Cellulophaga sp. L1A9: one gene and its partner. The protein of the gene in region 1 binds, or shares a complex with, the protein of each later gene. Links are inferred from orthologs where the notes say so. Each region holds a gene or a part of one and is shown on either strand. Other genes may lie near its edges.

Evidence for each region.
Region 2: the proteins of GQR94_RS04465 (region 1) and lpdA are in contact, whole or in part, in a crystal structure (PDB 1EBD), measured with the Geobacillus stearothermophilus proteins. The link is inferred for Cellulophaga sp. L1A9 from one-to-one orthologs. Residues at the interface, in WP_033016211.1 of Geobacillus stearothermophilus: Ile130, Ala131, Met132, Pro133, Arg136, Arg140, Glu141, Asn155, Arg157; in WP_049624544.1 of Geobacillus stearothermophilus: Pro340, Ser341, Asp344, Tyr345, Arg403, Asp406, Val408, Glu431, Ala432, Gly433, Asp438.

What each region holds. Positions count from the first base shown.
Region 1 is NZ_CP047027.1:1,023,144-1,038,674, reverse strand. The notes cover bases 1,421-4,285. They hold GQR94_RS04465 (pyruvate dehydrogenase complex dihydrolipoamide acetyltransferase), read left to right. Parts: upstream 1,421-1,965; coding sequence 1,966-3,606; downstream 3,607-4,285. Other genes in these bases: GQR94_RS04460 (M20/M25/M40 family metallo-hydrolase), read left to right, coding at 3,690-4,285; pdhA (pyruvate dehydrogenase (acetyl-transferring) E1 component subunit alpha), read left to right, coding at 1,421-1,961. In the rest of the region: type IX secretion system outer membrane channel protein PorV, read left to right, coding at 1-173; cdd (cytidine deaminase), read left to right, coding at 290-772; more of pdhA, read left to right, coding at 963-1,420; more of GQR94_RS04460, read left to right, coding at 4,286-4,739; GQR94_RS04455 (SDR family oxidoreductase), read left to right, coding at 4,743-5,423; GQR94_RS04450 (SprT-like domain-containing protein), read left to right, coding at 5,700-6,302; GQR94_RS04445 (mannose-1-phosphate guanylyltransferase), read left to right, coding at 6,307-7,386; GQR94_RS04440 (DUF389 domain-containing protein), read left to right, coding at 7,390-8,904; GQR94_RS04435 (ABC transporter ATP-binding protein), read right to left, coding at 8,901-9,668; GQR94_RS04430 (ABC transporter permease), read right to left, coding at 9,668-10,405; alkaline phosphatase PafA, read left to right, coding at 10,605-12,290; GQR94_RS04420 (glycosyltransferase family 2 protein), read right to left, coding at 12,282-13,133; GQR94_RS04415 (cell envelope biogenesis protein OmpA), read left to right, coding at 13,377-14,609; GQR94_RS04410 (type IX secretion system membrane protein PorP/SprF), read left to right, coding at 14,690-15,531.
Region 2 is NZ_CP047027.1:4,230,056-4,245,540, forward strand. What follows is about bases 5,000-7,818. They hold lpdA (dihydrolipoyl dehydrogenase), read left to right. Parts: upstream 5,000-5,615; coding sequence 5,616-7,022; downstream 7,023-7,818. Other genes in these bases: GQR94_RS18615 (Lrp/AsnC family transcriptional regulator), read left to right, coding at 5,063-5,521; mgrA (L-glyceraldehyde 3-phosphate reductase), read left to right, coding at 7,188-7,818. In the rest of the region: tpx (thiol peroxidase), read right to left, coding at 1-402; GQR94_RS18590 (hypothetical protein), read right to left, coding at 537-794; GQR94_RS18595 (co-chaperone YbbN), read right to left, coding at 775-1,089; GQR94_RS18600 (peroxiredoxin), read right to left, coding at 1,144-1,788; Na+/H+ antiporter NhaC, read right to left, coding at 2,028-3,533; GQR94_RS18610 (aminotransferase class I/II-fold pyridoxal phosphate-dependent enzyme), read right to left, coding at 3,605-4,825; more of mgrA, read left to right, coding at 7,819-8,198; GQR94_RS18630 (CDGSH iron-sulfur domain-containing protein), read right to left, coding at 8,270-8,503; GQR94_RS18635 (heparan-alpha-glucosaminide N-acetyltransferase domain-containing protein), read right to left, coding at 8,565-9,758; GQR94_RS18640 (NADPH-dependent FMN reductase), read left to right, coding at 9,892-10,428; GQR94_RS18645 (anthranilate synthase component I family protein), read left to right, coding at 10,432-11,736; tRNA lysidine(34) synthetase TilS, read left to right, coding at 11,783-13,087; GQR94_RS18655 (thioredoxin family protein), read left to right, coding at 13,087-15,051; GQR94_RS18660 (DUF1801 domain-containing protein), read left to right, coding at 15,069-15,485. UniProt on the Escherichia coli protein: Lipoamide dehydrogenase is a component of the glycine cleavage system as well as of the alpha-ketoacid dehydrogenase complexes.

The DNA of each region.
Region 1 (15,531 bases):
GCGAAGAAAAAGGATCAAGAAAGTTTTTCTCACTAGGAGCAGGATTTAAATTTAAAGCGGCTCAAGTAGATTTATCGTATTTGTTTTCATCATCTAAAATACAAAACCCTTTAGAGAATACATTGCGTTTTTCTTTAACCTTTAATTTAGGAGAAGAGTTTATCAACGATTAAGTATACCATAGTCATAAAATAAAAATCCAAATTCGAAATTTAAGTTTCGAATTTGGATTTTTTTATTTTAGAATCAAATAATATCGAAAATTACTACCTTTCAAAAAAAAATAGCCTTGAAGAAACAAATAACAATAGAGTACGAAGTATACCCGTCAATAGATCAATTGGAAAAAGAAGATGTGCAGCTCATGAAGCAGGCAGTAGGAGCAAGAGCTAATGCTTATGCGCCTTATTCTAATTTTTATGTTGGCGCTGCTGTTTTGTTGGAAAACGGAGAAGTCGTAATTGGCAACAATCAGGAAAATGCCTCATACCCTTCAGGGTTATGTGCAGAGCGTGTGGCTATTTTTCAGGCTGGAGCAAAATTCCCTGGAGTCATTATCAAATCTGTAGCGATAACGGCAACTTCAAAAAATTACGCTGTAGAAGAACCAGCTGCACCCTGTGGAAACTGTAGGCAAGCGATGATTGAGTATGAGCAAAAACAAAAACAACCTATTAGTATTTTGTTAATGGGTGAAAAAGGAGAGGTTATAAAAATAAATTCGCTATCCGATATATTGCCCTTAGCTTTCAGTAGTTTCTTTTTAGAATAGAAGAATCTTACTAAGCTTTATTTTTTTTTACGAAATTCTCACTTTTAAAGAAGTATTCGTTTTATTTTTAGCAGACCATGCGCTTTTTCTATAAATTTTTTCCCCTATTGATTTATATGTGTATTTTTGCTTTTCAATTTTTACTTCTAAAGTGGATAGAAGTGAATAAGTTCTATAAATTCATATTTAAATGGAAAAAATCACAAAAGAGGTCTACCTTAAATGGTATGAAGACATGTTGTTCTGGAGAAAATTCGAGGATAAATTAGCAGCTGTTTATATTCAACAGAAAGTTAGAGGGTTTTTACACCTTTATAACGGACAAGAAGCTGTTTTGGCAGGAGCTCTTCATGCTATGGATCTTTCAAAAGATAAGATGATTACTGCATATAGAAATCACGTGCAGCCAATTGGTATGGGTGTTGATCCACGAAGGGTAATGGCTGAATTATTCGGTAAAGTTACTGGTACTTCGCAAGGTATGGGAGGTTCAATGCATATTTTCTCAAAAGAACACCGTTTTTATGGTGGGCATGGTATCGTTGGAGGTCAAATTCCATTAGGTGCTGGTTTGGCTTTTGCTGATAAATATAAAAAGAACAATGCTGTAACCTTATGTTATATGGGAGACGGTGCTGTAAGACAAGGTTCATTGCATGAGACTTTTAATTTAGCAATGCTTTGGCAATTGCCAGTAGTTTTTGTTTGTGAGAATAATGGGTACGCAATGGGAACATCGGTGGCTAGAACTTCTTATTCAACAGACATCTGGAAATTAGGTCTAGGTTATGAAATGCCATGCGGACCTGTAGATGGTATGGATCCTGTTACTGTTGCTAAAGAAATGAGTAAAGCCATTGAAAGAGCACGTTCTGGAGGAGGACCAACTTTCTTAGAAATGAAAACGTACAGATATAGAGGTCACTCTATGTCCGATGCTCAGCATTATAGAACAAAAGCTGAGGTTGAAGAGTATAAAAAAATAGATCCTATCACACAAGTTCTAGAGGTGATTAAGGATAAGAAATATGCAACTGACGACGAGATTAATGCTATAGGCAAAAAAATTAAAGGGTTAGTAGCAGAATGTGAGAAATTTGCTGAAGAGTCAGATTTCCCACCAATAAGCCAAATGTATGATATGGTTTACGAACAAGAAGATTATCCATTTTTACAACATAAATTATAGTTAGATGGCAATAGTAATAAATATGCCGAGACTTAGCGATACCATGGAAGAAGGTACTGTAGCTAAGTGGTTAAAAAAAGTAGGTGATAAAGTTGAAGAAGGTGATATTTTAGCAGAAATAGAAACTGACAAAGCAACTATGGAATTTGAATCTTTTAATGAAGGAACATTACTTCATATTGGAATTCAAGAAGGAGATAGTGCTCCAGTAGATACTTTACTAGCTATTATTGGTGATGAAGGAGAAGATGTTTCAGGTTTATTGAAAGGTGCTTCGGCTCCAGAAGTAAAAGCTGAAGAGAAAGAAGAAGCAACTGCAGAACTAGAAACTAGTGATGCTGCGGCAGAAGCTGTTGAAATTCCTGAAGGGGTTGAAGTCATAAACATGCCACGTTTAAGTGATACCATGGAAGAAGGTACTGTAGCTTCTTGGTTGAAAAAAGTGGGTGATAAGGTTGAAGAAGGAGATATTCTTGCAGAGATAGAAACAGACAAGGCTACAATGGAGTTTGAGTCTTTCTATTCTGGAACATTATTGTATATAGGAACTCAAGAAGGAGAATCTTCTCCTGTTGATGTTATTTTAGCAATAATAGGCCCAGAGGGTACTGATATAAATCCTATTTTGAATTCACAGCCTTCAGCAGCTAAAAGTAAAGCAGCAACAGCAACTCCAAAAGAAGTTGCTAAAACTGAAACGAAGGCGGCACCTAGTGCTCCTGCAGAAACTCAAGAAATTGTTGCTAAAGACGGACAAAGAATTTTTGTATCGCCACTTGCTAAGAAAATTGCTTCGGAAAAGGGTGTAAACTTAAATGAGGTTACGGGCTCTGGAGACAACGGAAGAATTGTAAAGAAAGATGTAGAGAATTTTGTTCCTGCTCAAAAAGCGGCAGCAACTCCAGCTTCATCAGGGGCGAAAGCTTCTAGTGCAAGTGCAGCATTCACGTTACCAGTAGGTGAAGAAAGTGTTGAAGATGTGAAGAACAACCAAATGCGTAAAGTTATCGCTAAACGTTTGGGAGAATCTAAGTTTACTGCACCACATTACTACCTTAATATAGAGGTAGATATGGACAATGCAAAAGCTTCAAGAGTTTACATCAATAGCCTACCAGAAACTAAAGTGTCATTTAACGATTTAGTTGTTAAGGCATGTGCTATGGCGCTTAGAAAGCATCCACAAGTAAATACTTCTTGGAATGGAGATACTACACGCTATAATAAACATATACATGTTGGTGTTGCAGTTGCTGTCGAAGATGGTTTAGTAGTTCCTGTATTGAAATTCACAGATCAAATGGGATTATCTCAAATTGGTGCTTCTGTAAAAGATTTAGCCGGAAAAGCTAGAAATAAGAAATTGACACCTGCCGAAATGGAAGGTAGTACTTTTACAGTTTCTAACTTAGGAATGTTTGGTGTTGAAAGTTTTACGTCAATAATCAACCAGCCTAATTCAGCGATCTTATCTGTAGGCGCAATTGTTGAAAAACCAGTTGTTAAAGACGGACAGATTGTTGTGGGTAATACTATGAAATTAACACTTGCTTGTGATCATAGAACGGTAGATGGCGCAACAGGAGCTCAGTTTTTACAAACGTTACGTTCATTTATTGAGAATCCAGTGACCATGTTAGCTTAATAAAAATAAAAGTATAATATAATTTAAAAGCATCCTAAGTAATTAGGATGCTTTTTTTATCTTTAAAATCTAAATAGTGCAATATGAAATCAATAGCTTGTTTTTCTTTAGTTTTATTATTAGTAGCATGTGGGGCTGTCAAAATGAAAGAAACAGATCCTGAAAATATAAAACCTATAGCCACAGAAGGTGGCCTTTTTGGAGGAAGTCAAACAACAACAGATGGTGTTGCTCCTGTTTCGTCTAGAACGGTTATCCCGTTTACTGATTTTAGCAGCTCTAAAGATGTAGGTGCTATTATTACTTTTTTGGCTTCTGATGAATTAAAAGGAAGAGAAGCGGGTAGTGAGGGAATTGAAAAAGCAGCAAACTATATTGAGAAGATATTTGAAGACAATGGGATAAAACCATTTTTTAATAGCTATAAAGACACCATATCAAATTTTAGTAAGCCGGCATATAATGTTGTAGGAGTGCTGGAAGGCAATGATCCTAATTTAAAAAATGAAGTAGTAGTTATTGGTGCACATTATGATCATATTGGTTTAATTTCTCCTAAAAACGGAGATGAAATAGCAAACGGGGCGAATGATAATGCATCTGGCACGACAACAGTGTTAGAGCTAGCACGTTATTTTGCGTCGAATAAGCTGAATAAGCGCACCGTTATTTTTGCTTTATTTACAGCAGAAGAAAAAGGGCTTTTAGGTTCTAAAGATTTAGCGAAACGCTTAAAGGAGAAAAATATAGATTTATATACCATGCTTAATTTTGAGATGGTTGGTGTAGCATTGCAGGACAAGGATTATTTTATGTATGTAACAGGGTATGAAAGTACTAATTTGGCAGAAATTGCTAATGATTATTCAGGAGAAAATCTTATTGGATTTTTGCCATCTGCACAGAAAATGAATTTGTTTAAGCGTTCAGATAATTATGCGTTTCATACCGAATTTAATGTTCCTTCTCAAACGTTTTGCACGTTTGACTTTACAAACTTTGATCATTATCATGGCGTTGATGACGAAGCTGAACTGATGGATTTTGATCACATGGCTCTTGTTGTTAATAAATCAATTCCAATGGTAACCGGTATTATTAATGCACCTACCAAAGAAATAAAATACAATTAAAGGATGGCAAATATTATAATAACGGGATCTAGTAGAGGTATTGGTTTTGAAATGGCTAAATTATTTGCAGATGATGGTCATCAAGTATTGGCGTTGTCTAGAAATGACAAACCAATTTTGGCGTTAAATCATCCAAATATTACTACGTTTCCTTTCGACCTATCTTCCTCTAAAGATTTAGAAATTCTGCATGATTTTATTAATTCCACTTGGGAGCAAGTTGATGTTCTTATTAATAATGCAGGAATGTTGTTAAATAAACCCTTTCTTGAAACGTCTCAAGAAGAATTTGAAGCGGTGTATCGCGTAAATGTTTTTGGCGTAGCAAGTATTACTCAGGCTGTTTTGCCCCGAATGCATAAGTCAGGTCATGTGGTAACCATAAGTTCTATGGGTGGCGTGCAAGGAAGTTTAAAATTTCCCGGTTTAGCTGCGTATAGTTCTAGTAAAGCAGCTGTAATTACGTTAACAGAGTTATGGGCCGAGGAGTTTAAAGAAAATGGGCCGTCATTTAATGTACTCGCTTTAGGAGCCGTACAAACAGAAATGTTAGAAGAGGCTTTTCCAGGCTATCAGGCACCAAATACAGCTTTAGAAATGGCATCTTATATCAAAGAATTTTCACTAACTGGAAATAAATTGTTTAACGGAAAACTTATTCAGGTGAGCAGCAGTACTCCTTAGTATTTGTGTTCTTATGCCTTTTTACTCAGAGCTACATCAGGATTACTTGTTCTTTTACCTTGCCAACGCGATTAAGGGGGTATTTCATTTCTAAAAATTTCAAAAGACTTTTTGTTTTATTGCTTTTTAAAGGGTAATCGTTACAGATACGTCAGAAAGATGTGGCTCACAACTATTTTTAATTATTTTCTATAGTCGTAGATTAAGATTGTATTATTTCTTCCATAAATTGCACGTACAAATACTTTTTTTTGATTTTTATCTTATTTTTGTTTGATGCGTAAAACACTAGAAAAATATATCCCTGAACGTGCTGTTGCGTTATGCATCACATTGATTAAGGATAATAGTGTAAATTTAAAAATTGTTAATCAACGTGTAACGCGTCATGGAGATTACCGTAAGTTAACAGATGGTTCTCATAAGATTACCGTCAATGCATCTTTAAATAAGTACCGCTTTTTAATAACATTAGTGCACGAAATTGCACACTTGGTGGCCTTTGAAAAGTTTGGTCGTCAAATAAAGCCTCATGGTTTAGAGTGGAAACGAACATTTCAAGGGCTCATGTTGCCATTTATTCACCCAGAGGTATTTCCTAATAAAGTATTGCCATTGATCGCTAATCATTTTAAAAATCCAAGTGCGAGCAGTGATACAGATGCGCGGTTGTCATTGGCGTTAAAACAATATGACGAACAATTAAAGGAAAATTCGTACGTTTTTGAAATACCTATTGGAAGTATTTTTAGAATACATAATGGGCGCATTTTTAAAAAAGGGAACAGAAAAGTAAAACGATATGAATGCATTGAAATGGCTACAGGTAAAATGTATTTATTTCAGCCAAATGCAGAAGTAGAACTAATAAAAGACTAATAAAATGAATAAAAATTATTACGCCGTTTTAATGGCAGGTGGAGTAGGATCAAGGTTTTGGCCAATAAGTACATCTGAAAACCCTAAGCAGTTCCATGATATGTTGGGTACTGGAGATACGTTAATTCAAAAGACTTTTAAACGATTAAATAAGTTTGTTCCTAAAGAGAATATTCTAATCTTGACCAATGAAAGGTATAATGATTTAGTATTGGAACAGTTGCCATTAGTAAAACAAGAACAGGTTGTTTTAGAGCCAGCAATGCGTAATACGGCTCCTTGTATTTTATATGCAGCCTTAAAAATTCAAAAACAGAATCCAGATGCCGTTATGATTGTGGCACCAAGTGATCATTGGATTGAAGATGAGTCGGCATTTGCAAAAGATGTAGAAGCTTGTTTTGATAAATGTGAAAAGGAAGATGTTCTTTGTACTCTAGGGATCAAACCTACATTTCCTAATACAGGATTTGGGTATATAGAATTTGAAAAAGGAAGTACCGAAGGATTAAAGAAAGTAAATCAGTTTAGAGAAAAACCTGATTATGATACGGCTAAGGAATTTTTAGCACAAGGTAATTTTCTTTGGAATGCTGGTATTTTTATGTGGAGTGTTAAAACAATTGTTAATGCTTTTAAAAACTATCAACCAACACAATATGCATTATTTGAAAAAGGCATGAGTGTTTATAATACGTCTACTGAGCAAGAATTTATTAATGAGAACTATCCTAAAGCCGAGAATATTTCTATTGATTATGCTATTTTGGAGCAATCGAAAAGTATCTATGTAAAACCTGCAACTTTTGATTGGAATGATTTAGGTACTTGGGGTTCTCTTTATGACAAGTTAGACAAAGACGAAGACAATAACGCGGTAGTCAATAGCCAAGTTTTAAGTCAGGATGCCAAAGGAAATATGATTAGATCTCCAAAAGGCAAAGTTGTTGTTGTTGATGGCTTAAATGATTATATTATCGTAGATAAGGAAGATGTTTTATTAATCTATCCGAAATCTAAAGAACAAGATATCAAACAAGTACTTACCAAGGTGAAAGATAAGTTTGGTAAGCAGTATACCTAATATATGCAAGACGATTTAAATAAAGACCATGTTGCGCCTAATAGTAATGAAGAAGCAAAAGGCGACGAGGTTAAAAAAGATTTTCAGGGTTTACTAGGGTCTACAAAAGAATTTTTATCTGAGTTATTAGATATTAGGAAAAATACAGACCAAGAAGCAACTAGAGATTCTATTGTAGCCGATATTCCTTTTAAGGGGCATACTTCATGGATTTTGATATGCTCTATATTTATCGCGTCTATTGGTTTGAATGCAAACTCTACAGCCGTAGTGATTGGAGCAATGTTAATTTCGCCGTTAATGGGTCCAATCTTAGGAATGGGGCTATCACTAGCGATTAATGATGTTGATACGTTACGCAGGTCTTTAAAGAATTTTGGAGTTATGGTCGTGTTGAGTATTCTCACCGCTTTTTTATTCTTTAAATTTTTTCCTTTACGGGATGAGTCTTCTGAGCTTTTGGCGCGAACTGCACCAGATATTCGAGATGTTTTAATTGCATTTTTTGGTGGTTTAGCACTAGTTATTGCACGGGCAAAAAAAGGAACCATTGCCAGTGTTATTTTTGGGGTTGCAATTGCAACTGCCTTAATGCCACCTTTATGTACGGTTGGTTTTGGGCTCGCAATAGGCAATTGGGATTATGCTAGTGGTGCCATGTATTTATTTACAATCAATACCATTTTTATTGGTTTGGCAACATTTATTGTCATCAAGATTTTAGGGTTTCCAATGGTGCGTTATGCCAATTCTCAACGCAGAAGAACAATCGCCAGATTAGCCTCATTAGTGGCTATTTTAGTGATGATTCCTGCTAGTTTTACTTTTTTCCAAGCATGGAAAGAATCAAAATTTAAAAGTGAAGCGCAAAAATTTATAGCTAATAATGTAGCAAAATATCAATTCTCTGGGAATGGAATGTTCTTAGGGAATTTTACCAATATTGAGTATCATGGTAGTGATAAAACTTTTTTTGATTTTCTTTTTGGAAGTAAAACGGAAAGTAAAAAATCTTCTATTGAGGTTATGTTTATGGGAGAAGAACTTGTTCCTGATAATATCATTGCAAGTTGGAGGTCTATTAAAAATGAAGATTACCGAGAACTTAAGGATACCGATCTAAAGATTATTCAAGGTTCTAAAAATGAAGCTATAGATCAGTTTAAATATGTAAACGAACTCTATGAGTCTAAAAAGGCAGAAGTGCTGACAAAAGACGAGCGAATTAAGATATTGGAGGAAGATTTAACTAAGTTAAATAAGCTTAAAAATTCTCAAATACCTTTTGAAGACATTAGTGCAGAAGCGAAAGTGAATTATAAAGAGTTAGAATCATTGAGTTATTCTTATACGATAGAAACAGATTTTAAAAAATTAGATACGATCCCTATTTTTGAAGTGCATTGGCAAAAAAATATTAAGAAAGCACAAGCTGAAGCTGAAACTCAAAAGATAACGGAATGGTTAAAACTTCGTTTAAAGAATGCTAAAATAGAAGTAAGAGAAAAAGTAGACTAATTACGTTCTTCAATATACATTTGACGTACTTTTTTAAATAACTCAGAAGAATATACAAAATCGGTAACGGCAGCGTTATCGGTTTTAAATATCTCTTTATTTGTGCCTTCCCATTCTTTCAATCCATTTTTTAGAAAAAGAATTTTTTGGCCTATTTCCATTACAGAATTCATATCATGTGTATTAATTACTGTAGTAATATCATACTCTTCTGTAATCTCTTGAATAAGGTTATCAATAAGAATGGCTGTTTTAGGATCTAATCCAGAATTGGGTTCATCACAAAACAAATATTTAGGGTTCATTACAATTGCCCTAGCAATAGCAACTCTTTTTTGCATCCCTCCAGAAATTTCTGAAGGATATTTATGGTGTGCATCAATGAGGTTCACTCGTTTTAAAACGGCATCAACTCTATCTTGCATTTCAGACTTAGATTGCTTGGTAAACATCTCTAGGGGGAAGGTTACATTTCCTTCTACAGTCATAGAATCAAATAAGGCACTTCCTTGGAAGACCATTCCCATTTCTTGACGTAAATCTCTTTTCTCGTTTCCTGACAGACTAGAATAGGTTCGTCCATCATAACAGATAGACCCCTCTTCAGGCTCAAAAAGTCCCAAAAGACATTTTAAAAAGACCGTTTTACCCGAGCCACTTTGGCCAATGATTAAATTGGTTTTACCCTTCTCAAATTGCGTAGTAACTCCTTTTAAGATTTCAGATTCTCCGAATGATTTGTGTATGTCATTTACTTCTATCATTATCCTAGTAATAATTGTGTTAATACATAATTTACAATAATGATCACAACACTCGTCCATACAAATGATGTTGTACTTGCTTTACCAACTTCTAAAGCTCCGCCTTTCATGTAATACCCATGAAAAGAAGGTATCGTTGCAATGATAAATGCAAAAATTATGGTTTTTATAAAGGAATACGTCACATGGAACGGAATAAAATCTAATTGAATACCTTCCACAAAATCAGCACTTGTACTAAATCCGCCAAATACACCAGCAATCCATCCGCCAAAAATACCCACATACATGGCTATAGCGATCGCAAAGGGATATAGGCATAGTGCGATAATTTTAGGGAATACCAAGTAATTTAAAGAGTTTACGCCCATAACTTCCAAAGCATCTATCTGTTCCGTTACGCGCATGGTACCAATGCTAGAAGTAATGTATGAGCCTACTTTACCCGCCATAATAATAGACGTAAATGTAGGTGCGAATTCTAAAATAACCGATTGTCTCGTAGCAAAGCCAATAAGGTTTCTCGGGATTAATGGGTTCGTCATATTTAAGGCGGTTTGTATGGCAACAACGCCACCAATAAAAAACGATATAAAAATGATGATTCCTAAAGAGCCATAAATAAGTTCATCTATCTCTTTAAGAATAAGCGATTTCATTATTCTCCACTTTGTAGGTTTTTTAAAAACCTCACGTATCATAATAAAATAACTGCCAATTGATGCTAGGTAGTTCATTAATTAATAGAATCTAGTTGATGTAAAAATAATAATATTAAATCGTTTGTAACTTGTTATTATAAGAAAAGAAAAAAGAACTGGTTTTGAACCTAATTTTAGTCGTTACCTCTAAAGTGGCTTTCTTAATTTCGATTTAACTTTTTATTCAAATATAGAATTATTTATTTCTTTACTTTTATCCCTTAAAATATTTCTGATGAATTATAAGAATTCTGCTGTAAGCTTATTTACTGCATTTATGTGCTTTACAAGTTTTACAGTGCTAGCGCAACGCAAATCTAAAAAAGACAAAGAAGAAAAAACAGTAATAGCGGCTCCTTTTGTGAGGCCTAAATTAGTTGTGGGAATTGTTGTTGATCAAATGCGTTACGATTATTTAACCCGTTTTTATGATCAATATGGCGATGGCGGTTTTAAGCGCTTAATGAATGATGGTTTTAATTGTAAAAATAACCACTTCAATTATGCGCCTACCTATACCGGTCCTGGTCATGCTTCAGTATATACAGGTACTACGCCTGCCATGCACGGAATTATTGGTAATAATTGGTATGATAAGGAACTAGATAAAGAAGTTTATTGTGTTTCTGATGCAAATTACACTTCCGTAGGGACTACTTCAGATGCTGGTCAAGTATCTCCTTTTCAAAATGTAGTGAGTACAGTAACCGATGAATTGCGGTTGCATACACAAATGCGAGGTAAGGTAATAGGAATAGCACTTAAAGATAGAGGTGCAGTTTTACCTGCAGGACATACTGCAAATGCCGCGTATTGGTTTCATGGTAAAGATGAAGGACGCTGGATTACAAGTAGTTTTTATAGAAGTGATTTACCAAAATGGGTTTTAGATTTTAATGCCTCAGGGAAAGCAGTTTCGTATAAAAAACCATGGAATACTTTTAAGAGTATAGACACGTACTTAGAAAGTGGTACAGATGATAATGCCTATGAAGGGAAATTTAAAGGAGAAATGAGTACTGCTTTTCCACATGATATTCCTGCCCTTTGGGAAGAAAATGGTCAGTTTGACATTCTTAAAGCGACGCCTTCTGGGAATAGTTTAACAGCAGATTTTGCCATTGCAGCTTTAGATGGCGAAAGTTTAGGAGCAGATGCGATTACCGACTTTTTAGCCGTAAGTTTTTCAAGTACAGATTATGTAGGACATATGTATGGTGTTAATTCTAAGGAAGTAGAAGATACTTATATCAATTTGGATGCCGATTTAGAACGACTATTAAATACTTTGGATAAAAAAGTTGGCGAAGGAGAATATACAGTATTCTTAACGGCAGATCATGCAGCAGTAGATGTACCTTCTTATTTAAAAGATCAAAAAATACCTGCAGGATATACAGATAATAATGCTTTGAAGGATAAGTTTACGCAGTTTTTAAAATATACGTATGGTACTGAAGATATTGTTAAGAACATATCTAACGGTCAAGTATTTTTAGATTACAAGATTGTAAAAAATTTAGATTTAGAACTAAGAGAGGTAGAAGAACAAATTGCGAATGAATTCATGACGTATGGTATCTATGAGCGCGTGTTTACTGCGGAGCAAATGTTAGAAAATAACTATACACATGGCATTCCTTATATTATCCAGAATGGATATAACCCATTAAGATCAGGAGATGTGATGCTGGTATTGAAACCAAATTACATTCAATATGGGAGTACAGGATCTACGCATGGCTCTCCATATAATTATGATACACATGTTCCTTTACTGTTTTTTGGGAAAGGAATAAAAAAGGGAGCAACAGTAGCTCCTACTGAAATTCCAGATATAGCACCTACAATTTCAGCAATGTTAGGCATTGCGTTCCCTAATGGAACTACAGGTAAACCAATTGCGGAGGTTTTAAAATAATTGTTTTTTAATTCCTTGCCATCGCAAATTACGAATAAACTTACCCTCTTCTGGTGCTACCAAGAAGGGGGTTTTTTGCTTTTTCGCATTTAGGTATCCCCTTATATTATCAAAAAAGGCATTTAGTTTTTGTTGTTTAAACGCCATTTTTAAGGAGGCAATACATGTAATTATAAAGCCATAATGCATCCTATACATAGCTTTCCCTTGAAGCTGTTTTGCTTTTTTATTATAGGCATTACCGGTAGGGCGTAAGTGTTTTACATTTAAACCTTCTAAGGTAATTATGTCAAAACCATGATACTGAGCTAGAAGTTCATCTACGGTATCCCATCCCATTGCGTTCTTAAGACCCCCAATGGCTTTAAAGCATGCCTTAGAATAGGCTTTAAATGCTCCACGCACATGTTTTTTGTGCATCGGGTGGTTAAGCTGCCATTCACCTAGTTTGTTTTTTTCATAAACAAACCCACCTACAACACCTGCAGTATTGTTTGTTTTAAATACTGTGGCTATTTCAGAAAAATAGTTTGAAGGGAGTATAAGGTCTGCATCTAATTTCACGATAAAGTCATAGTCATCATCTAATAGGTGTAAACCTTTAGTAAAGGCATTAATTACTTTACTCCCTGGCATATGTTCTGTAGACGAAAGGGTATTCAATTTTGTGATAAAAGGATATTCAGAACTAAAAGTATCGATAATCGCTTCTGTAGAATCTGTAGAATTATCATTGACAATAATCACTTTTTTAGGAAGGAGTTTTTGCGTTACAAGAGAGCGTAACGTTCCTTTTAAAAAGTCTTGTTCATTGTGAGCAGGAATAACTACGTAATACTTCATTGATTTAATTAATGCTTAGTGTAAATATCTAACTAAAATTCTGCTTTTTGAAGGAGATGATTTGGGTAAAATTGATTTTTTTTCACTAAAATTTCATTTTTTTAGTGGCAAATATCGGTTTAAAAACCTATTTTTTCGATGAAATGCATGTTTTTAATCAAAACCTATGATTTTTTGTTAGTTATTCTCTAGGAATAAATAGTGAATTTTGTCGAAGATATTAACCCCTTTATCGAATTAGTTATGAAAAATAATTTAACCTACAACGTGTTTTTTGCAACAATGATTGCATTTTCATGCTACAGTACTCAAGCACAAGATTCTGATAGAATGTCAAAATCTGAAAAAATAGAAAACACAAAACGAAATGAAAATTTTAAGACTTTAAAGAACTTAGGATATTCAGAAAAAGAAATATATGAAGATTTGGGTAATGCCAATTTTTTAAGTGAAAACTATGAGACCGCATTACACTGGTACACGAAACTTTTTAAGTTAAGTGATGGAGCTGGAGTACGTGATAGTTATGTAGAGCGTTACCAATATGCTATGCAAAAGACAGGTAATGAGAAAGCAACAAAATTTTCTAAGGATAGAAATTGGGTTGCTTCCGTAAAATCTGATTATAAAGCAGAATCAAAGGAAACCAAATTCAACGATTTTTATATTAATCCAACAGCGAGCAAAAAATCAATTGAAGAATTTGTTGCTAGAGAAACGAGACAAGCAATAACGTCAGAAAATCAAGTAAATTCTAGAAAAGAAGAATTGCAAATTGCAATTACACCAGATGGTACTGCAGCATACTTTACAAAAGCAATATATGTAAAACCTGAATACGGTGTCTTTTCAAAAAAAGAATTAGTACATAAAATATTTAAAGCAGAAAAAGTATCAGGACAATGGAAAACGGTTGAAGAAGTAGCCTTGGGTCCTAAGAATTCGTCTTCAATGCATCCAGCAATTTCAGAAGATGGGAAACGATTATTTTTTGCATCAGACATGCCAGGTACCTTTGGTAAGTTTGATATTTATGTAGCAGATTTAAAATCAAACGGCAAGTTCGGTGCTGTTAAAAATTTAGGAAAGAAAGTCAATACAGATGAGAATGATCTGTATCCAAATATTGTGGGAGGGACTTCGCTATTTTTCGCCTCAAACGGGCATAAAGGCTATGGGGGACTAGATGTTTTTATGGTGGAAGTAGCTAATAACAGGGTTGGCGCTTCAGTCAACCTTGGTAGTCCCATTAATAGTTCAAAAGATGAATTCTCATTAGATATTATGAATAAAAACGGAACTGGTTATGTATTAATCAACCGTGTTGAAGATAAAGGCGCTGTAGAACGTGTAGCATTCAGCTATTCTAAGTCAAGTAATAGTTTTACCCCAGAAACTAAAGACGACGGCATATTAGAAGCAATGAATACAGAGTCTAAAATTAATTATGCGACCTCAATATTTGAAGATAAGTAGCCCCAACTACTTATAAGATAATACATAATACTCCCCAAGTATTAGCGATTACAAAATAAACCCCACAAAAATCCCCAAAGATGAACAACGTAACTAACATATCGAACAAAATTACCTTGGTAATTGTATTCATTGTAATGATCAGTTTTCAAAGTGTACTAGGTCAAGAAGAAGCAATATCAAATTTTGGTACTAAAACTACATACCACAATCAATTGTTTTTTAATAGATTTTTAATCAATCCTACTTTTTCATTGGTAAGAGAGAACAAATCTTATGTTAACATTTTACACAGAAATCAATACAGCACTTTTGAAGACAATAATCAAAATTACTTTATAGGGTTTAGTAATAAAATTAATGATCATACGGCATTAGGTTTAGGGGTATACAGCCAATGGTCAGGGGTAGTTCAAGAATTTGGTTTCAATGCAAATTATGCAACGTCAGTGCAATTAGGGGAAAAAAGTAACTTGACGTTTGGGACCAATATTACTTATTTTAGTGATGGTTTAGATAGAAACCGTGTCATAGCAGATGAAAGTGATCCTGAATTAGCGCAAGCTAAGAAAGAAAGTAAAATAGCGATTCAGCCAGGGGTTACTTTATCTATAGGAAAATTTGATTTTAGCGTATATGCACAAGATTTATTTAAATACAACCAATCTACAAACGAGTTTTTAACCAACTTTAATGATAAAAGTATAAAGGCAGCGTTACAGTATACGCACACCATCGGCGCAACTAGGGGGTTGTTTGCAAATGGGAGGTTTACACCAATGATACAAGTTGCACGTAATAGCGATAATAGCTTTACGTATGTAGGATCAATGGTTTTAGAGCTGCCTAAGTATGGTTGGTTACAATCAACGTTTGATGCAGATTATGGGCTTTCTGCAGGGTTTGGTTTTAATTTAAGTGA
Region 2 (15,485 bases), 3.2 Mb from region 1 along the record:
TACAGATCTAGAAAGTAATGGTGCTAATGGGCCGTCTGCAAAAGATACCCCATAGGTAGTACCAAAGTTTGCATCTTTAAAATCAGACAACATTTCTACGTTAGTTAAACCTTCTGCGCCACAAAAACGAGCTTGTGCGAAAGGCAAATCTTTAGACACACATAAAACCACTGTGTTCTTTAATTCTGATGCTTCTGTATTAAACTGACGTACAGATTGTGCGCATGTACCCGTATCTACACTTGGGAAAATATTTAATACAACTTTCTTTCCTTTGTATTGCGCTAAATCTGCACTTGATAAATCATTCTTTGTAAGTGAAAAACTTGGAGCAGAAGTACCTACTGCTGGTAAACTTCCTATAGTATTTAATTTATTTCCTTTTAAGGTTACAATAGCCATAATTATGTTTGTGTTTAATTCTGTGTGAAATTATAAAATATATCTTTCAAATGTTAAAATTCGCTTTGAAAAATTTTAAATAAAAAAAAGTCCATTCGGAGTACAAATGGACTTTAAAATTTCAATTGGGTTTATTATTTATCAATGGAACCCATCACTCTTTGCATGAAACCATTTAAAGCTTCTTTTTGAGTGGCTCCGCTTTTAACGGCTTTGTGTACTTCAAGGGCACCATACATATTAGAGATTAATTCTCCAATGACATCAAGTTCTTCATCTTTTAAAGAAGAAACTTCAGTTAGTGCTTCAAGTGTTTCTATTGTTTCGTGTACGTAATCTTCATCATTCTCCTGGATGAAGTTCGTTAAATGTTTAATTACTGGTAATTTCACCGATCAAATCTTTTAATACTTCATACTTATTTGTTTGCACTTGATTTTTTAATTTCCCACCAGAGAAGGCCGCAAATGTTGGAAGGTTATCCACATTCGCTAATTTTCTAGATTCTGGAAATTTTTCAGCATCAGCAATTACAAAAGTTATATTTTCATTTGTTGAAGCCTCTTTTTTAAATTTAGGCTTCATAATACGGCAATTGCCACACCAAGTAGCAGAATACTGAACGACTACATTTTCGTTTTGATCAATAATTTCTTGTAAATTATCTTGTTCTAATTCTAAAATCATAAGTAGTTAATTTAGAAATTAACCCCATTACAAAAAGTAATGGGGTCCTTAAATTTAGTTAATGTGACTTGCTAAATATTCTTTAGTTCCTTTAGCATTTGCTTGCATAGCATCTTTACCTTCTTCCCAGTTTGCAGGACAAACTTCGCCATTTTTCTGTACGTGCGTATACGCATCAATCAAACGTAAAAATTCATTTACATTTCTACCTACTGGCATGTGGTTAACCCCTTCATGGAATACAGTACCTTCTTCATCAATTAAATAAGTGGCTCTGTACGTTACATTATCACCTTCAACAGTAACAACACCTGTTTCATCATTGTATTGCTCGTTAGTAATATCTAAAATTCCTAATGTAGACGATAAATTTCTGTTGCTATCTGCTAATATTGGATACGTTACTCCTTCAATTCCTCCATTATCTTTTGCAGTACTTAACCATGCAAAGTGTACTTCAGGTGTATCACAAGAAGCACCAATAACGATAGTATTTCTTTTTTCAAATTCTCCTAGTGCAGCTTGAAAAGCATGTAATTCTGTAGGGCAAACAAAAGTAAAATCTTTTGGGTACCAGAAAAGAACAACTTTCTTGTTATTTTTTTGAGCTTCCTCTAAAACATTTATTTTAAAAGTGTCTCCTAAATCATTCATTGCATTTACGCTTAAACTTGGAAACTTTTTACCTACTATTGACATATTCTATATAATTTTTAGTGTTATTAGCTACTGTAAAATTAAGATTAGAAAAGGAGAATAGGCGTAATAAATATTTAAAAAATTGATAGGTCTATACTATTTATTGATGATGGAAATGACATCCAACAAATGCTGTGAACTTGATATTTTTAGGGGTAGTATTTTACGATATTAGAAATAAAAGGCTCCATATGTAGTGATTATCATAGAAACCTATTTTAATTGTTTTTTAAGTATTCTTATTTTGTAGTGATTTCTTTCTTCTCTCCAGTAACCAATCGCTTGATTTTGATGTTTAAACCAGCAAATATTAAGGTCATGATAGGACTTAACCAGTTGAATACGGCAAAGACTAAGTAATCTACTACAGGAACTCCTAAAACACTACTGTGGTAAGCGCCACAGGTATTCCAAGGAATTAATACCGAAGTTACCGTACCAGAATCTTCCAGCGTTCTACTTAAGTTTTCAGGTGCTAAACCTTTGTCTTTATATGCTTTGGCAAACATTTTTCCAGGGACTACTATTGCTAAGTATTGATCTGATGCTGTTACGTTTAACGCAATACAGCTTGCTACCGTACTGGCAAATAAACTAAAAGTAGATTGCGCTAAGCTTAATAAAGATCTGCTTATTCTTGCTAGAGCACCAATCCCATCCATAATACCACCAAAAACCATGGCGCAAATAATGAGCCAAATAGTCCCTAGCATACCCGCCATTCCATTTGAGGTAAACAAATCACTCAAAACAGCATTCTCTGTTGTAATAGTTGTTTTTACAGTGATGGCATTTAAAATACCTTTGTAAGCGGACTCAAAAGTTAATGAGGCTGCATTTGTAAGATTCATCACAATTTCGGGCTGAAAAATAATAGCAAAAATTCCACCTAACAAAGTTCCTATTAATAAAGCTAAAAGGGGAGGAGCTTTTTTTAAAATTAATAAGATAACTACAACGGGAACAAGAAAAAGCCATCCGGTGATATTAAAAGTAGCATCAATTGAATTTAAAATAGATGCTGTATCTGCTGTTCCTGTTGTGTCTATAGTGAACCCCAGAATTATAAAGACTATAAGTGTAACAGTTATAGTAGGTATGGTGGTGTAAAACATATATTTAATATGCGTAAATAACTCTCCTCCGGCCATAGCGGGTGCCAAGTTAGTGGTATCACTTAAAGGAGACATTTTATCTCCAAAGTAAGCTCCTGAAAGTATGGCTCCAGCGGTCATCCCTAAAGGAATTCCTAGAGTGTTACCAATACCAATAAGTGCGATACCTACGGTTGCAGAAGTAGTCCAAGAACTACCCGTTGCTACCGATATGATAGAACAGATAACCACACAAGCGGCTAAAAAGATTGTAGGATTTAATACCTGTAATCCGTAATAAATCATCGATGGAATAATACCACTCACGAGCCAGGTACCGGAAAGAGCACCTACCATTAATAAAATAAGAAGGGCTCCTGAAGTTGATTTTAGATTTTCGGCAACTTCAGCCATCATCTGCTCATAGCTAACCTTATTAAAAAAACCTACAATAGCTGCGACGGCACCTCCTAATAACAAAATAAATTGGTTAGAGCCACTTAGTGCATCATCACCAAAAACAAATACGTTGTACGCCAACATGCCTACCAAAATGAATACTGGAATTAGAGCTTCCCAAATGCTCAACTCTTTATTTTCTACAATGTGTTCATTTTCAGGCCCCGAAGGATTCAAGCTTTGATTTTGCATTAAAAATGTGATTTGTTATTCCGTAATAATACGATTTTGGCGCTATTCCTGCAAGTGTGTTATACGGTATTTTATGCGCTTACATGTTCTGTGCTCAGAATACCTAACTCTTCCATGCATGCTTTCATAATTTTATAGGTGCGGGCTATATCATCATCTAAACCAATAGAAAAGCGGATTAAACCTTCACCAAGTCCCATTTCTTTCTGTTCATCCATAGGAATTTCGGAAGATGTAGATGTTCCAGGTGCACTAAAGAGGGTTTTGTAAAAGCCAAGACTAACGGCTAAATATCCCAAATTCTTTTTCTGCATTAATTCCATCAAATTATTGGCATTGTCTAAACTCCCTACATTTAAAGTAAGTAACCCGCCATAACCAAAATCTTTATTCCTTTGTTTGTTCATAATTTCATGACCAGGATGAGATGGTAAGCCGGGGTAAGAAACTACTAATCCGTCTTCTTGAAATTTATCTGCCAAATACTGTGCGTTTTCAGCATGTTTTTTCATTCTGATGTGCAAAGTCCGCATGTTTTTTAAAATAGAAGAAGCTCGTAAACTATCTAAGGTGCTTCCTAATAACATCGCAGCACCGCTGTTTACATCTTTTAAACTCGTACAGAAATCTACAGTACCACATACGACACCAGCAACACAATCACTAGTACCATTAATAAATTTTGTTAAACTATGAATCACCACATCTGCACCTAACTTACCAGGTGTAATGGCTAGAGGAGAGAAGGTGTTGTCTACAATTAGAGGTAAATTATATTTTTTTGCCAATTTGGAGAGCGCTGCAATATCTGCCACTTCTAATAAAGGGTTACTCACCGCTTCGCAATAAATCATTTTTGTTTTAGGGGTGATTGCTTTTTCTACAGCATCAAGACTAGTGGTGTCTACAAAGGAGGTTTTTATGTTGAATTTTTTAAGAAAATTTTTCATGAACGCATAGGTACCACCGTAAATAGTTCTGCTACTTACAATGTGGTCATCTGCATCACATAGTTGCAAGATTACGGAGGTAATAGCACCCATTCCACTAGCATACACATTAGCTGTTTCGGTTCCTTCTAAGGCGGCTAAAGCTTCTCCTAAGTATAGGTTAGAAGGTGTGGAGTGTCTGCTGTAAAGATAGCAGCCTTCCGTATTTCCTTCAAACGTATCAAACATGGTTTTGGCAGCCATAAATGTATAGGTAGAGGAATCTGATATAGAAGGGTTTACACCTCCAAATTCTCCGAAAAATTGTAAATCTTGTAAATTATCTGCAGCCTTGTAATCCATAGCGAATAGTATATTAAATTAATAAAAAGGGTAATCCGCCAATCCAGACATCAACAAACATAAAAACTGAATCGGCGGATATATCAACACTTTAATCTTCCTTAAAAATACCTATATTGTTAAAATATATCAATGAATACTTAGATGTATAGATTATAAAACTATATATGATATATTTTGTAGATTTATAGTTTGTTATATTCATGTATGAGCTATAAATAGTGAAAATTTGTCAGAATGAAATTAGATAAAATTGATACTCAACTGCTTAACCTGCTTCAGGCGAACAGTAAAAAAACCACTAAAGAGTATGCAAATAGCTTAAATCTATCTGTAACAGCGGTTTATGAGCGTATTAAACGTTTAGAAAAACATGGCGCTATAGCTAAGTATGTAGCAATAGTCAATAAGAAAACAGTAAACAAAGAGTTTACAGTGCTTTGTCATGTAAAATTAGCACAGCATACAAAAGACTATGTTACCGATTTTGAAAAGGAAGTAGTAAAATTAAAAGAGGTCGTAGAGTGTTATCATATCAGTGGGGATTATGACTATATTTTAAAAGTACATGTCACCAATATGGAGGAGTATAGAAGTTTTATGGTTTCTAAATTAACAGCCATTAGTCATATTGGAAGTACGCAAAGTTCATTTGTGATTACAGAAGTTAAGCATACCACAGCAATTGCTATATAGTAGTTTATTATAACAGAAGTTTAGGGCTTTGAAGGCTTCTATACCAGAAATTAGTGCTAATTTTGTTATGTTTATAAAAATTTAATTCAAAATTATGAGTTTATACGATGTAGCCATTATTGGTTCAGGTCCAGGTGGATATGTTGCAGCTATTCGCTGTGCGCAATTAGGAATGAAAACTGCAATTATTGAAAAATATAGCACTTTGGGAGGAACTTGCTTAAATGTAGGATGTATTCCTTCTAAGGCATTATTAGATTCTTCGCATCACTATGAAGATGCTATAAAACATTTTGAAGAGCATGGAATTGAGATTTCTGGAGACATAAAATTGAATCTAGAAAAGATGATATCTCGCAAGCAAGGTGTTGTTGATATGACAACAAAAGGGATTGAGTTTTTGATGGATAAAAATAAAATTGATGTATTTACAGGTACAGGAAGTTTTAAAGACGCTACGCATATTGTTATTGCTAAAGCAGATGGAACTTCAGAAACTATAGAAGCAAAAAATACTATTATTGCTACAGGTTCTAAGCCATCAAGCCTACCCTTCATCAAATTAGATAAAGAGCGTGTTATTACCTCTACAGAAGCGCTTAAGCTAAAAGAAGTGCCAAAACACATGATTGTTATCGGTGGTGGTGTAATTGGACTAGAATTAGGGCAAGTATATAAAAGACTAGGAGCAGAAGTTACTGTTGTTGAATTTATGGATCGTATTATTCCAGGGATGGATGGTGCGTTATCTAAAGAATTAATGAAAGTATTGAAGAAGCAAAAAATAAAATTCCAACTTTCTCACAAAGTAAAATCTGTAGAACGTAAAGGAGATGAAGTTATCGTAAAAGCGGATAATAAAAAGGGAGAAGAAATTACCTTCACTGGAGATTATTGTTTAGTTGCAGTAGGTCGTCATGCCTATACCGATGGATTAAATCTTGAAGCGGCTGGCGTAAAATTAGAAGAAAGAGGTAGAGTAGCTGTAAATGAGCATTTACAAACCAATGTTTCTAATATTTATGCTATTGGTGATGTAATTAAAGGTGCAATGCTTGCGCACAAAGCGGAAGAAGAGGGGACTTTAGTTGCTGAAATTTTGGCAGGACAAAAACCTCACATTGATTACAACTTAATTCCAGGTGTTGTTTACACATGGCCAGAAGTTGCAGCAGTAGGGCAAACAGAAGAGCAATTAAAAGAGGCGGGTATTGAATATAAATCTGGTTCTTTTCCTATGCGTGCTTTAGGACGTTCTAGGGCTAGTGGGGATACCGACGGATTTGTAAAAATTCTTGCAGACAAAAAGACAGATGAAGTTTTAGGAGTTCATATGATTGGTGCTCGTGTTGCAGATTTAATAGCAGAAGGCGTAACAGCAATGGAGTTTAGAGCTTCTGCTGAAGATATCGCTAGAATGAGTCACGCACATCCAACCTATGCTGAAGCGGTAAAAGAAGCTGCTCTGGCAGCGACTGAAGATAGAGCGCTACACGTGTAATCTAAAATAGAATTCATATAGGCCTATCAAAATTTATATACTCGTTTTATCAGTATTTAAATTTGATAGGCTTTTTTATTTTTAATAAAGTGCTTAATTTCTTTAAAAGAGGGTTGCGTTCATATAAATGAAAAATAATAGTAAGGAATATTTAAAATCTCATAGATGCAGATAAATGACAAAACAGGAATAGAAAACTACCAAGCGCATTCTGATAGGTATACTTCCATGACCTACAATCGTGCAGGAAAAAGTGGAGTTTTGCTTCCAGCAATATCTTTAGGTTTATGGCATAATTTTGGTTTTGTAGATAACATTCAAAACGGACGCGAAGTTTTAAGAACGGCTTTCGATTTGGGAATTACTCATTTTGATTTGGCTAATAATTATGGACCTCCTTACGGGTCTGCAGAAGAAAACTTTGGGACCATTTTTAAAAAAGATTTTCAAGCGTATCGCGATGAGTTGTTCATAGCTTCCAAAGCGGGGTATGATATGTGGCCTGGTCCTTATGGTAATATGGGATCTCGTAAATATTTAATCGCCAGTTTAGATCAAAGTCTAAAGAGAATGGGGGTAGACTATGTAGATATTTTTTATCACCATAGACCTGATCCAGATACGCCACTAGAAGAAACAATGGGTGCGCTAGCAGATATTGTACGTCAAGGGAAAGCTCTTTATGTAGGGATTTCTAACTACCAACCAGAGGAAACCAAAGAAGCAGCCAGATTATTGAAAGAGATGAGCGTCCCTTTTATACTGCACCAAGCACGGTATTCTATTTTTGATAAATGGGTAGAAAATGGTTTGCTAGATACTTTAGATGAAGCAGGAGTTGGTTGCATTGCTTTTTCTCCACTGGCGCAAGGAATGCTTACCAATAAATATGTACATGGTATTCCAAAGGATTCTAGGGCGGCGAAAAATTTTACGTATCTAGAAACGACACAGGTGCAGGAGAATCTTGAAAAAATAAAAGGATTGGCGAAAATAGCGGAGGAACGTGGCCAGAAATTATCGCAAATGGCGATTGCTTGGTTATTGAAAAGACCAACGGTATCATCGGTTCTTATTGGAGCTAGTTCTTCACAACAATTAAAAGAAAACGTAGCAGCCTTAGATAATTTAGCATTTTCACCGGAAGAAATAATAAAGATTAATCAGTTTTCTTAAGCTAAGCTGTTTATACTTTAATATTTGAATATCATAAAAAAGCCATCTCTAGTTAAGATGGCTTTTTTCTACTATAAATTTTTGTGCGTACCATCGCAATACGGAGGGTTACTTGTTTTTTTACACGTACACAAATATGCTTTCTTATCTTCTTCTACAGAAAATCGAAGGGAAGGTGTTGCGTTATGTGCTTTGTGAGAACCATCACAAAATGGTTGGTTACTACTATGGCTGCAAGTACACCATCCGTAATTTTTATCTTTTTCTAAATCTACTGCAATAGGAGAATATTTCTCTTCACTCATATAATTTTTTTTAAAAAAGAGTGAAGATAATAGAATTTGTTATACCAAGAGAAGTACCGTATTAATCTTTAACCAATCTAAATAACTTAAGGGTAGCCGTTCTTAATTTTACAAAAAGATCCTTACTCAGTTTTAAAGCAAAAGAACTCCATGGCTCTAGAATTAAAGCAACCTGTTTTACTTTACTAGCTATCGTAGCTTTAATGACTACTTTACGTTTTTCATATTGTAAAGCTAAAAAAGTACAAGTCACCATAAAAGCAATTGCGCCTGGAATAATTACAGTTGGAGATAGGGAGTGATTGAAGAAATAATAAAAACCTACTCCTATAAAACTTCCATAAAGTATAATATAATGTACTACGTAAATAGATAATGTGCTTTGCCCCATTTTAAGCAAGGTACTGTTTGTCATAAGTTTCCTTAGCAACATAAATACAGCAAAAACGAGAAGTACATCTCCCAAACGAATAAATAAGTAATTGTTGAAGAATATATCTGCAAACAATTGGATTTTTGTAGTTTCTGCTAAGTATAAAAATACAGATGAAGAACCAAACAATAGACCAGTACCTACTAGAATAGCGGTACTTATGGCAACAGGGTATAGGTATTTTGCACTTTTAAACTTTGCGAAAATTAAAGATAAAAATGCACCACAAGTCGCATAGCCAAACCATGGGAAAATTGTAAACACAGATCCATTTGCTCTGGTGAAATAATTTGCAAAAGTTTGTGGCAAATAGGCGTGTACCCATTTGCTGTAATTTGGCTCAAATATGAAAAGCAATACTGTAACTAAAAGTAACGCAATTGGGAAGAGTGTTTTTCTTTTTTCGGTGATAACATAAAGCGCTATAATTCCCAATAGAGACAAACCGATGCAGTGCAATACATCAACCAAATAAAAGGTATCGTAAATTTGCCCCACCATTAAGCCCCAAAAGTTCAAGCGCAAAAGGTATCCAATAAATAATAGCTGTAAACCACGCTTAATGCCTTTTGCAACTCTCGGGTTTTTAAACCCTGTTTTATCTCCTTTGGTTAATAAATAGGTAAATATAAACCCTGAGACAGTAAAAAAGACTGGTGCAGTAATCCCTCTGAAATACAGCCAAATAGTGTACCCCATGTTAGAAGTATCCCTAAAAGCATTGTCCAGTAAACCATCTACAAAATGTCCTTGTAGCATCATTAATATTGCCCACGCACGCATGGCATCAATAAAGTAAAGTCTGTCCGGTTTATTTATCATTTCATAAATAATTTACTGTATATACCTGTTAAACAGTAATTTTAGATGTTTAGTACCGCAAAATTAAATAAATTTTACACATATTGGCCCTAATTACTTTATTTTCGTTGTAATAATCTAAAAAAATAAACGTATGTCTACAGTTTTAGCTTTTGCAGGAAGTAACTCTTCTATATCCATAAATTACAAATTTGTTCAATATACAGCTGGATTAGTTGATGGGAATGACATACGGGTATTAAATTTAGCCAATTTCCCTTTTCCTTTATATAGCTATGATGAAGAGAAAAATAATGGTTTTGTAAACTCTTTGGTAGAATTAAATAGTGAAATTAAAGCCGCGAAGGGGTTAATTATAGGCGTTAATGAACACAATAGTAACCCTTCTTCCTATTTTAAAAATCTTTTGGATTGGTTGTCTCGAGTGGATAAAAATTTTTTAGCGGATACTAAAATATTATTGCTATCTACTTCTCCAGGAAAACGAGGAGGTAGTAGTGCTTTAGAAACTATTGAAAATTTATTACCACGTTTTGGAGCAGAGATTGTTGCTACATTTTCACTTCCTTCATTTAATGAAAATTTTGAGGAATCTAAAGGTATTGTAGACGATGAACTAGCAAAAAAACATCAAGAAGCACTGTCTATTTTTTTAGCTAAATTATCATAAGTATTGCGAAAAAAAGTTACCTATAGTTTTAAGAATTCACTCCTTCTTAAAGATTCGATATTACAATGGGCACAACAATTTTATGAAGTTGTTTGGCTAGATAGTAACGACCATAAACAAAAATATGGTTCTTTTGATGCCCTTATTGCAGTGGATGCATTGACCTCTATAAAAACAGATGATAAAAATGCATTTGAAGATTTAAAGACGTATCAAAAACAAACCAAAGATTGGATTTTTGGTTATTTAACCTATGATTTAAAGAATGACGTAGAACAACTTAATTCTGCGAATCCTGATGGAGTTGAATTTCCGGACCTGTTTTTTTTTCAACCTAAAAAAATAATTAGAATTTGTGGAGAAGTTTTAGAGTTCGATTATTTAAATATGGTTGATGATGAAATTGAAGAAGATTATCAGGAAATACTAAAAGGCGTAAATGCAACGGAACAAAAGGCTACTAAAACCGTAAAAGATATTCATATAAAAATGCGAATTTTTAAAGATGACTATTTTAAAAGGGTGAATACCATGCTTGATTATATTAAGCATGGAGCTATTTATGAAGCTAATTATTGTCAAGAGTTCTATGCGGAAAATCATAGCATTGAACCTTTAAAAGTCTACCAAAAATTAAATAAAATATCTAAGGCTCCTTTTGCTACTTTTTTAAAGTTAGATGATAAATACCTTTTATGTGCTTCCCCAGAGCGGTATTTAAAAAAAATGGGTTCAAAACTAATTTCTCAGCCTATAAAAGGGACTGCAAAACGTTCTAAAAACCAAGATGAAGATCGCAAGCTTAAACTTCTTTTGGCTCAAGATGAAAAGGAAAGAGCTGAGAATATCATGATTGTTGATTTAGTGAGAAATGACTTGTCAAAAAATGCGATCAAAGGCACAGTTTTAGTTGAAGAACTTTGTAAAGTGTACTCCTTTGATCAGGTACATCAAATGATTTCTACGGTAATTGCCCATGTTGATGCGGATAAAAACCCCGTAGCTATTATTAGAGATAGCTTTCCAATGGGAAGCATGACGGGCGCTCCAAAAGTTTCTGCTATGAAAATCATCGAAGAATTAGAGTGTTTTAAAAGAGGATTGTACAGTGGTACCGTGGGGTATTTTACCCCTGAAGGAGATTTTGATTTCAATGTAGTAATCCGTAGTATTCTTTACAACCAAACCAAAAAATATGTCTCGTTTTCCGTAGGTAGTGCTATTACGGCAAAAGCAACACCCGAAAATGAATATCAAGAGTGTTTGCTAAAAGCAAAAGCAATGCGACAGGTACTTGAAGATAATTGAGGAAAGAGACCTATAGACTTCATTTTTCTTACGTACTTTTGTAACTGTGCTAGAACAATTTAAACTACATATCAGCGATCATTTTCCAGAACTAAAAAACAAGCATTTTTTATTAGCCTGTAGTGGTGGGATTGATAGTATCGTACTAGTTCATTTATGTAATGCGATAGGTCTAAAATTTTCTTTAGCTCACTGTAATTTTAATTTAAGAGGAACAGACAGTGATGGAGATGAAGCTTTTGTGAAAGCTCTTGCGAGTGAATTTAAAATGCCTTTTTATGTGACTAGTTTTGATACTACGAAATACATGAATACGCATAAGGTATCTTTGCAAATTGCTGCGCGAGAACTGAGGTATGCTTGGTTTTCTGAGTTGCAATCAAGGCACGAAATACCAACTTTAGTTACTGCGCACCACGCTGATGATAGTCTGGAAACTTTTCTGATTAATTTATCACGAGGTACCGGAATTGACGGTTTAACAGGAATACCTGAAAAAACAGCAACCATAGCTAGGCCACTTTTAGCGTTTTCAAGAGAACAGATTTTAAACTATGCAAATACGGCTTCTATTTCTTGGCGGGAAGATAAAAGCAATAAGGAAACAAAATATTTACGAAATAAAATAAGACATAAAATTGTTCCGCAGCTAAAGGAATTACACCCTTCTTTTTTGAATAATTTCCTGCAGAGTCAGCAGTATTTAAGTGAAACAGCGAGTGTGTTTCACGATTACATTAGGGACGTCCGGAAATCTCTTTTTAAAAGCGATACGAATGTGTACACTATATCTATAGCCGAACTTCAGAAATTACATGCGTTAAAGTCCACGATCTATCATTTGTTTAAACCGTTTGGTTTTACAGATGCTTCAGCAATTATAGATTTGTTAACTGCTATGAGCGGTAAAGAATTGCATTCGTCTAGCCATCGCTTATTAAAAGATCGTGACAATTTATACCTACAAGAATTAAATGCGGTAGTTGATGGTGTTTATTTTATTGCAGATGAGACATGCACGCTAGAAACTCCTCTAGCCTTAAAAATTGAAGAGGTCTCTAAGATAACAAATACAGATTTCAACACGTTATATGTGGATAAGGAACATATAAAGTTTCCATTAACTGTAAGAAAATATAAAACAGGCGACTATTTTTATCCTTTTGGAATGAAAGGTGTTAAAAAATTGAGTAAGTATTTTAAAGACGAAAAGCTGAATCAATTCGAAAAAGAACAGCAGTGGTTACTCTGCAGTGAAGATGCCATACTTTGGGTCATTGGGAAAAGAGCAGATAATCGGTTTAAAGTATCAGATAAAACAAAACAAATACTAAAATTTAGCGTATCATAATGATTAAAAATATACTAATTGTTCTAACATTTTTTAATGTTTTTTTAGGGTTTTCTCAAACAGACGAAGAACCTGTTTTGTGGGAGCAGGAGTTAAACAAAATTTCTGATACAGAATTTGAATTAATTATTAAGGCTGATATTTTTAAAGATTGGCATGTCTATTCTCAACATACCGCAGAAGGTGGTTCGCAACCCAGTGAATTTGTTTTTGAAGGCAATGGCAAAGCGTATGAACTTGTAGGAGCAGCAGAAGAAAGTGAAACGAGTACAGAGTATAGCGATATTTTTGAAGTTGAAGAGACGTATTTTAAAGAGAAGCTTGTTTTTACACAAAAAATTAAACTTATAAATCCGGCTACAACACAAGTAAATGTACTCTTATATTATCAAGTATGTAAGGATGTCTGTATTCCTGGAGAGCAAGAATTTATTTTTGCCTTGGATGGCGGACCGGTAAATTTAGAGGAAAAAACAGTAGATGAACGCAGTGTTATTTTAAGTGAAGAATTGGTTTTGGATCTTAAAAATAAAGAAAAATTAACCGAAGGGACTCCCGATAGTGTCGATGGAGCTTCAAGTTTATGGATGATTTTTGGACTTGGTTTTTTAGGCGGATTAATTGCGTTACTTACACCATGTGTTTTTCCAATGATACCGCTTACCGTATCTTTTTTCACAAAACAATCGGGGACTAAAAGCAAAGGAATTACCAATGCAATACTCTATGGTTTCTTTATTATTCTGATTTACTTTTTATTGAGTTTACCGTTCCATTTATTTGATTCGGTCGATTCTCAAATCCTAAATACAATAGCGACCAATATTTGGCTCAACGTTATTTTCTTTATCATTTTTGTGTTTTTTGCTTTTTCATTCTTTGGATACTATGAACTAACCTTACCTAGCTCATGGGCTAATAAAATGGATAATGCATCATCTAAAGCAGGTGGTATTTTAGGAATCTTTTTTATGGCGGTAACTTTAGCTATTGTATCTTTTTCGTGTACAGGTCCAATTTTAGGAGGTTTGTTAGGTAGTACGGCATTAGCAGATGGTGATGTTGCTACTAATTTATCTACGGGTATGTTAGGGTTTGGAACGGCATTAGCCCTACCATTTGCATTATTCGCCTTATTCCCTGCATGGTTGCAGTCTCTACCTAAATCTGGTGGATGGATGACTACCGTTAAAGTAGTGCTTGGATTTTTAGAATTAGCTTTAGCATTAAAATTCTTATCAAATGCAGATTTGGTGGGTAATTGGGGATTTTTAAAGCGTGAACTCTTTATAGGCATTTGGATTGTATTGTTTATCTTATTGACACTATATTTATTTGGTATTTTACGTTTTCCTCATGACGGTCCAAAACAAAAACTCTCGGGTATTCGTAAATTGCTCGCTTTTGTAAGTGCTGCTTTTGTACTTTACTTAGGATTGGGATTAACAAAAACAACCAATTTAAAATTATTAAGTGGATTTCCACCGCCAGAATTTTATAGCATTTTTGAGCAAGAAAGCGATTGCCCTTTAGGAATCAATTGCTTTAAAGATTTTGAAGATGGATTGGCCTATGCTAAAAAAGTAAACAAACCTATTTTGTTAGATTTTACGGGCTGGGCTTGTGTAAACTGCCGTAAAATGGAAGAGAATGTGTGGAGTGATCCTGAGGTATTCCAAATTATCAATGACGATTATGTGTTAATATCCTTGTATATAGATGATCGTAAGGCATTGCCAGAATTAGAACAGTTTGATTATAAGTATGAAACTGGTCGTGTAAAAAGTATTGAAACTGTAGGGCAAAAGTGGGGCACTTTTCAAACCCTTAATTTTAATGCGGCATCGCAGCCCTATTACGTATTATTATCCCCTGAATTGGAGGTTTTAAATACGGCCATACAATATACAGATATAGAAACGTATAAAATTTGGCTTCAGGAAGGCTTAGATAATTTAAAATAATTTTAAACCATTATAAAATGGAGCAGCTCATCTTACTTAAGAATCCAAAAGTAGCATTAGTTTTTGAGGGGTATCCAGATCATATTAAATCCAAGCTAAATGCGCTAAGAGAGCTTATTTTAGAAGCAGCAAATGAACTTGAGAACGTGCAAGAGTTAGAAGAAACCCTGAAATGGGGAGAACCAAGTTATATTGCTAAGAAAGGGAGTACCATCCGTATGGACTGGAAAAGAAAAACTCCTGAACAATATGCCATATACTTTAAGTGTACGAGCCAATTAGTACCTACATTTAAAAAAGTTTTTCCAAATCAATTTAACTATGAAGGGAATAGAGCGCTGGTTTTTAAACTAGAAGAAGAAATCCCGGCACAAGCTTTAAAAACTTGTATTAAAGCAGCGTTGCAATATCATCAAGTAAAACACCTGCCAGAT